Regions from separate parts of the Pseudoalteromonas sp. MelDa3 genome, predicted to be linked through region 1. Evidence: predicted binding sites of a transcription regulator. Region 1 holds the regulator's gene; the other holds the start of a gene.
The links. Region 1 encodes sigma-54, which starts transcription at its own class of promoters, with help from an activator protein. Its sites were predicted from a motif close to GTTGGCACGNNNNTNGNNT; they were not measured.
Positions count from the first base shown of each region.

Region 2: the regulator sigma-54 is predicted to act here: its motif matches at 2,431-2,449, upstream of CXF89_RS16620 (hemerythrin domain-containing protein).

Region 1 covers NZ_PJBR01000007.1:114,751-118,969, forward strand. Annotated here, with positions in the region: gene ptsN (PTS IIA-like nitrogen regulatory protein PtsN) at 1-418, opposite strand, end outside; gene hpf (ribosome hibernation promoting factor) at 423-710, opposite strand; gene CXF89_RS02425 (RNA polymerase factor sigma-54) at 737-2,236, opposite strand; gene lptB (LPS export ABC transporter ATP-binding protein) at 2,306-3,031, opposite strand; gene lptA (lipopolysaccharide transport periplasmic protein LptA) at 3,028-3,573, opposite strand; gene lptC (LPS export ABC transporter periplasmic protein LptC) at 3,563-4,117, opposite strand; gene kdsC (3-deoxy-manno-octulosonate-8-phosphatase KdsC) at 4,114-4,219, opposite strand, start outside.
Region 2 covers NZ_PJBR01000110.1:1,444-5,662, reverse strand. Annotated here, with positions in the region: gene CXF89_RS16630 (TonB-dependent receptor) at 1-1,042, opposite strand, end outside; gene CXF89_RS16625 (hypothetical protein) at 1,469-1,882, shown strand; gene CXF89_RS16620 (hemerythrin domain-containing protein) at 1,966-2,391, opposite strand; gene CXF89_RS16615 (hypothetical protein) at 2,739-2,996, shown strand; gene CXF89_RS16610 (hypothetical protein) at 3,052-3,309, shown strand; gene CXF89_RS16605 (DUF6500 family protein) at 3,347-3,565, shown strand; gene CXF89_RS16600 (tetratricopeptide repeat-containing diguanylate cyclase) at 3,602-4,219, opposite strand, start outside.

The sequences.
Region 1 (4,219 bases):
CATCTGATTTTGCACTGCGTAACTGTTTACAAAAATCTTTGTTGTTTAGTTTATCAGCAATAGTTGCTAGAGTCTTTAAGTGCTGCTGGTTATCGCCATCTGGTACGATGAGTGCGACGAAAATATCAACAGGGCGATTATCGATTGCATCAAAATTTATTGGAGTTTCGCTAACGAGTACTAAAGCCAAAGGCTCTTCTGCACCGCTCATTCTTCCATGAGGAATGGCAATGCCACGCCCTATACCTGTACTACCCAATTTTTCTCTGCTCATTAAAGCATTAAGAATATCTTGTTGCGGTAAATACGGAAGTTTGTCGTGAGCAAGTTCGCTAATGAACTCTAAAATTCTTTTTTTGCTATTAAAAAGGACCGCAGCTTTGCTGCAGTCCTGGCATATAAGTGAGCTTAATTTCATCATATTAGTGTCGAGCAAGCTTCTCTTTGTGTTTAATTACTTGTCGATCGAGCTTGTCGATCAACGAGTCAATGGCGGCATACATATCTTGATGTTCTGTAGAGGCAAATAACTCAGCACCGCTTACGTGTATGGTGGCTTCTGCTTTTTGATTTAATTTTTCTACATCGAGAATGACATGAACATTATTAATATGATCAGAGTGTCTTTCTAGCTTCGCAAATTTGGTATTAATATAGTCTCTTAGTGAATCGGTTAATTCTACGTGACGACCAGTTAAGTTTAGTTGCATAAGCATTACCCTCTTTTTTTTGCGTCTTAAATCAAACTTTTACGTTGATTTGACGGTGGAATAGCCAGAGATTCGCGGTATTTTGCGATTGTACGTCTCGCTACTTTAATTCCTTGCTCAGCCAATATATCCGCTATTTTGCTATCACTCAATGGTTTTGCTGAGTTTTCTGCTGCGATTAATTTTCGGATAAGCGCACGGATTGCTGTAGATGAACATTCACCACCGTTTTCGGTGCTTACATGGCTTGAGAAAAAATATTTAAGCTCAAATATACCACGGGGTGTGTGCATATACTTTTGGGTTGTTACGCGCGAAATTGTTGATTCGTGCATTTCTACCATTTCAGCAACATCATTTAAAACCATTGGTTTCATGGCTTCAGGACCGTGTTCAAAAAAGCCTTGTTGTTGCTTAACAATACAATTTGTTACTTTTAATAGCGTGTCGTTTCTACTTTCTAAGCTTTTAATAAACCATTTAGCTTCTTGTAAATGCGAGCGAATAAACTGGCTGTCACCACTGGATTTTACAGTGCGAGACATTGCCGCGTATTGGCTATTAACACGAATTTTAGGCATGCTGTCTGGGTTTAACTCAACAACCCAGCGGCCTTTAATTTTTTTAACTGACACATCAGGAATAACATACTCAGATTCTTCTCTTACAATAGTATCTGCAGGTTTAGGGCTAAGAGTATGTATTAATGTCATTACTTCCTTAAGCTCTTCTTCTTTGAGCTTAGTTTTCTTCATTAATGTACGATAGTCACGAGCAGCTAATAAATCAATATGCTCGGTTAAAATCATTTTTGTTTCATTAATGTAAGGTGTTTCTTTATCAAACTGGTTAAGCTGAATACACAAACACTCTTGTAAACTACGTGCAGCAATACCAACAGGATCAAACAGTTGGATGCGTTTTAATACAGCTTCAATTTCATCAAGTTCGACTTCGTTATCATCTTCGTTTTCTTGATTAAAGCTTTCTAAAATCTCTTCGCAGCTTAGTGTTAAAATACCTGAATCATCGACGGCTTCTACAATCGCAATAGCAATAGCTTCGTCTGTAGGGCTAAATGGCGTTAGTTGTAACTGCCACATTAAATACTCATGGAGCGTTTCAGTAGAGGCGCCTTGGTATATTGATTCGTCTTCAGGCATCGGACCCGATGATGCTGCTGGGGCGGCACTCATGTACTCATCCCAACTAACATCCATAGCCATGTCGTCACTTAGCGTGTCTTTTGCAAGTGCTTCACCACTATCTTGTTCGTATTCACTTGGAGCATCATCGGCAGATGCGCTAACAGTTATGTCATCTGTATCTGCTTTTTGCTCGTTTTTACCTGCAGCGTCTTCTGAATAGTCTGCTTCTTCAACCTCTAATAGCGGGTTGCTGTCGAGAGCTTCTTGTATTTCTTGCTGGAGATCCAATGTACTGAGTTGCAACAAACGAATAGCTTGTTGCAGCTGTGGAGTCATTGTAAGTTGCTGGCCCATGCGCAGCTGTAGTGATTGCCTCATGTATCTCTAACAATCCTTTTATGTTGTTATAATTAATACTAGCAGATGCTTAAAGACATGGCGTAAATGTTACAGCCTAAATTGCTCGCCTAAGTAAACATCGCGTACTGTTTTATCATTTAATACGTGTTCTGGAGTACCTGATGCAATCAGCTCCCCATGAGAAACAATGTAGGCTTTTTCACAAACATCAAGGGTTTCTCTTACGTTATGATCGGTAATTAATACACCAATCCCACGATTTTTAAGATGTTCTATTATTTTCTTTATGTCTAATACCGAAATCGGGTCAACACCTGCAAATGGTTCATCCAGTAATATAAATTTAGGATCTGCTGCCAGCGCACGTGCTATTTCAACACGACGACGTTCGCCTCCTGACAATGCCATACCTTGGCTATCACGAATGTGTTGTATGCTAAATTCATCTAATAATTTATCGAGAGTGTCTTCTCTAGCTTGTTTATTTAACTCTTTGCGCGTTTCTAAAATGGCCATTAAGTTTTGATAAACAGTCAGCTTTCTGAATATTGAAGACTCTTGCGGTAAGTAGCCAATGCCTAATCTAGCACGACTATGCATAGGTAAAAGAGTAATATCGTTATCGTCTATCGATATTTTACCTTTGTCGCTAGGTACAAGTCCTACTATCATATAAAACGTGGTGGTTTTACCTGCACCGTTAGGGCCAAGTAAGCCAACAATACTGCCAGCTTTGACTTCAAGGCCGACGTTTTTTACAACTTCACGGCCTTTATAGCTCTTTGCTAATAGTTCAGCTTTTAATGTACTCATGGTTGACCTTTGTCGCTTTTTTTACTTTTTTTAGTCTCGATTGGCACTAAAATTGTGTGAACGCGGTCAGTTGAGTTTTCATCTTTTTCGGCACTGATTAGCTGCTGCTCTATATCGTAGGTAATGCTTTTAGCATTTATTTTTTGTCCCGCTTGCGATACTTGTGCATTACCAACAAGCGTTAAAAAACGCTTAGATACATCATAACGTACTTCGTCAGCACTGGCGCTCATAGTCGTGCCATCTGATTGCTTTTCTTCAAAGTACGCAGGGCTACCTGTAGCAATTAATAATTGTTTATTATCACCAAGTTCATCGCGTTTATGTACTTCTAAGCGGTCGGCTGTGATACGGCGATTACCGTGAATAATTTCAACGTTTTTCTCAAAAATCCCGACATTAGCTTTTAATTGACCTTCTTGCTTATCGGCGCTTATTGAAATTTGATTTGCAGCCGGTTGCGTATTTTGCTCTGCAGCACTACTATTAAACGCTAGTATAAGTGTAGGAATAATAAGTGATTTTAATATTTTATTGGTCATAATATATGGTTCGCGTATGGTTAATTAGTTTTATCACTTCGGTTTTTAAGTCGGCTTCTAGGCCTTTACCAGTGATTTTTAAATTGGGTCCAGTGATGATAACGGGTTGCTCCGAACGCATTGTTAATAGCTTTATATCTACCTGAATATTATCAGCATTGATTTTGTCTATCATGGCGTTATCGGTTAAGTTTTTGGCAACCACATTGCCTTCTAAAATTAATTGTTTGTCTTCGTATAATGTTGCTTCGTCTGCATTTATTTGCCACGTTTGCTTTTCGTTATATAAAGTAAAAATAGGTTTTTCAAAAAACGTAAAACCTAATTGTTGATATAGCTCCATTTTAGCCGCAGTAACTTTGTGGCTAATTTTACCTTGTTCGTCATAGGCTGTTTGTTTGAGTTCAATGGCTATGTAATCAGGCTTGGCAATAACTTCAGGCTCAGTCTGAGGTACAATATTTGTTTGTGTAAAATAAGGGTACCAAAGCCAAACCATACAGCTAATGAATAAAACGCTTAATATTATGCGCGCTGCATTCATGAACTAGTGCCTTGTGTAGTCAATGCTTTACCATTTTCAAGCATAAGTAAGTCGGTGAGCTCTCTTACTGCACCAAAGCCGCCAGGCATTTGCGTTACATAG
Region 2 (4,219 bases), on a different contig from region 1:
AGTGCTGAAAATACGTAATGTTTTTTATTGATGCGTTGTTGGAAAGTTCACGCTTATAAATGCTGTGTAGTAAATAAGTAGTGGCTTCGTTCTGATTATCAGGATCGGTAAGTACTGTACTACGGTCTATTTTTACTTGCCCAGTTGGTGAGATTATTGAACCTGCTGCCGGTACTGTGCTGCCATTTGCTTGCACGCCTTGGCCGGTAATATAAAGGCCATTATCTATTAGCGCTTGAGTAGGGCGGTTAATACCTGCGTTATCGGTAAATTCAACTTGGTATAACTCAAAGTTAATATCCCAGCTGCTCTTGTCATCAGGTAATACGCGTAATGATGCAAATAAGCTGTCGCTCTTTGTGCCTGAAAAGTCGTAGTAGCTGCCGTTATCTATGTGTTCAGCGCTTACTCTAAAGCCTACTTTGTCTTTTACAATGGGTGCACTGTAATCAACTAAAACACTGTACTGATCCCATCGACCTGCAGATACCGTTGCTTTGCCTTTACTTTCGTCAGTTGATGCTTTTTTAGAATGTAAGTTTACAAAACCACCGTTGCGTTGGCTTGAGCCAAATAATACCGGCGGCGCGCCTTTTACCACGTCTATCTGTTCTATAGAGTTGAACGATAAGGGCACACCAAAGCCGTTATTACCGGCTTGTCGGCGTGTGCCATCTTGAAAAAGCTCACCTAATTGCCCACGAATAGTAGGTAAACTAGGTGCGCCAAAACCACTGGCTGAATAGGTATTAGGGCTTACTGCGAGCACGTCTTGTAAAGTCGTAATATTGAGTTGCTCTATTAACTCGCTTGAAATTGGTGTGACTGAGCGGGCTATATCTTGTAGGGCTAAGTTGTCGCCAAAAGGGCCGTCTACAGTGGCGTTTTTAACCGAAAGACCTTGAGATTTAATAGCTTGGCCTGCCACCTCAATGCGCTCTATTGCGCCATCTTTTGTTGTTTTTGATTCTTCGGCTGCAAAAGCATTAAGTGGTGTATTTAATATAGTGGCTAGGGAAAGTGCTAAATATGCGTGTTTCAAACGTTTTCTCTCTACGGTTAAAATGTTGTTGGCGATAAAGACCGAAAGGATTAAAAATAAATTTCAGTAAAATTTCGATTCTTTTTGTTTTTTAGAACATAACAAAACAGATGTATTATAAAGGTGGTAATTAAGTACTATAGTTTTATCAGTCGATAAAATATCAATAGAGCGATTGTATTAGAGTGAATGTAAATATTTGCTTTTAATGGGCTTTTTAAATTATAGACTACTTTTCACCTGCTAACATTTTAAAGTTGTTAACTTTTACGCAGCATTTTTTAATTCCAAAAATAAGCTTCACTTTTATTACTACAAAGCTTAATTACTTTTTTAGTTAAAATAATTAAATTTTTTTGAAATAAAAAATAACTTATACGGTCTAGGTTACTTCAACGTTTATTAATATTCATTTAAGGAAATTTTATGACAGGTTCAATGAGTTCTGATGTGCAAAACCGTTTGCAATGGTCACTTTTATCTTTGCGTTTAGGCGTATTTATTGTAATGGTTATGTGGACGTTCGATAAATTCGTAAACCCTGGTCATAGCGCACGTATTTTCGAACATTTTTACGGTATTAGTGGCTCATCTGACATAGTTGCTTATGTTATCGGTGCTCTACAACTTGTATTAGTATTGGCATTTTTAGCGGGTATTAAAAAGCGTATAACTTACGGTATCATTTTTGTAATGCATGGCTTATCAACGCTTTCTTCGTACAACCAGTATATAGATGGCTTTAATAACTTATTATTCTTCACTGCATGGCCAATGTGGGCTGCGTGTTTCGCACTTTACTTATTACGCGACCAAGACGTAAAATTTACTGTAAAGTAATAAAATATATGCAAAAAATTGGTTATAAGCTATTTGGCTTATAACCAATAAGTACACAGGGAGTGCGGAAGTCGGTTTATACGTTAATGCATAGCGTCGTTGTATTGCTTTGCTAAGCTTTGTTTTTGCCCTTCGGTTAGTGCTTTACCCGCTAATTGAAATACTTCGTGTTCTTCTTCACTTAAATGATGATGTACTAAATGGTGCAGCTTTTTAGCTGCAACTAACCATGCAGACGAGCTCATTTCGGTATCTTCAAGTTGTTCAATTAATTCATCAATTTCGTGATGTTCAGCTACGCTGTGGCGCGCTTTTTCATGAGTTAAGTCATCAAACATAAGTGGGTTGTAAAAGTAACGTTCTTCAAACTTTGCGTGCTGTTCTAATTCTGTTTTTAGCTCGTCCATTAGCGTGTGGCGCTGCTCTGTGTCGCCGTGCGTTTGAATAAGTGCATCTACTAATTTTCTTTGTTTGTCATGGTCATGACGTAGTGCTTCAAAAATATTCATAACTAATCCTTTTACAATTTATTTGCTTATACCATTAACTAGCAAACTAAATGCCAAATATTAAGTTGATGTATTTTATTGCTTTTATTTTGATTTTTTATTTTTATGCTCATATCACTGTAAATTTTACAGTGATATGAATGCAATAATTTCAGGCTTTTACGTAGTTCAATTATAAAGTGAGTATAAATTCCTACAGAACCTTACAAATATTTACTGGTTGTTTATTTTATTGCAGTGATAAAGTAGCAACATTATTTAGGTACAATCTATATGTATTACTCCCACATATAATATCAATCGGTATAAATGCAGGTAGCACGTTAACTTAATAGGATAGTTTAAGGATGAACATAAAAAGCCCCATCGCCGCATTATTGCTGTGCGCTTTACTAAGTGCCTGTAGTACAGCCCCACGTTCTGACCCTAACTTATGCATTGAAGAGGCCGAAACGGTTGATCGAAATGGCGCTCAAACAAGCTCAGAAGTTTATAATCAATGCATTAGCGCACAAATTAAAAAGGATGAAAAAAATGATACTTTTTTTGATGCAGTGGGGGCGTTCTTTTTTGAATTTTTTGTAATGGTGGTAGAAAGTAAATAGGCTAACTTGCAGCTGTAATTTAAATTAAATAAGTTGCGTAAAAATAGGATTAGTTATGAAGCAATTATTGATAGCAATTCCACTTTTTTTATTACTAAGCGCTTGTGCGGCACAGCCTTACGCAGGCTCGGCAAAATGTATGGAACAAGCAGATATTGCATACGAAACCGATACACGTAAAAATGAAACATTAGATAATGAATGCAAAGCTGCAAAAGTAAATACGCCTAATAAAGAGCTTGAGAATCACGGTTTGGTTGATAGAAGTCTTTTACAGCTAATCGTTAGCTTTTTAAATGGCGTATTTCAATAGTACATATACAGTAAAAATATAATTAAATAAGGTATGTATGAGGGAAGAACTAAGAGCAAAAATAATTACCGTGTGCGATAAAAAAATAGCAGTTAAAGGCGAAAATGTAGGGCTTTCTTTTTATGCATTTTTTGCTAATAAAAACGACGACCCAGAGCTACTTATGGAAGCTGCTACTTGGTGGATACACACCCATAAATTAGATCATTTTGTAAAGGCACATAAAATTAAACAGATGGTTTTAGATGGACTTTAGTCAATTAACTGAGCCAATACTTTTAGCTGTGTTTATTTAATCAACAACGACTTGGTTTCTTCCGTTTTCTTTTGCTTTATAAAGTAATTTATCTGCATGCTTAATAAGAACATCTAGTGTGCTTTTTAAAGGGCTACTTACAGAGGCTCCTGCACTAAAAGTGATTTTTGTATCTGTAGGAAAGTCTTCTATATTACTGCAATGCTCGGCGAAGCTAATAGCGAGTCGGTTAAATATATCGCGAATTATTCGTTCATCAGCCGTATTTAGTGCAAATAACCATTCTTCGCCGCCGTAACGGCCAAACTGATGATCATTACATAGTGTTTCTCTTGCAGCTTTTGCAAAGGCAATAAGAACTAAATCGCCAACATCGTGACCAAAATGGTCGTTAACTTTTTTAAAGTAGTCTAAGTCAACAATTGCTATAGTCATTTTACCTTCACCAAGTTTTGCTTCTGCTGCGCGCATTATTCCTCTGCGATTAGGGCAATTTGTTAGGTAATCTGTTAATGAAATATTGTGATATTTTTGACGTTGTCGAGCCTGCCGATAAAATAAAAATAATGAAGCAATAACTAAAATAAAAGCAATAGCAGCGCTAAGTCGCCAAATTATTTTTTGATGATATTCTTCTTTAGCTTGTAGCTCACT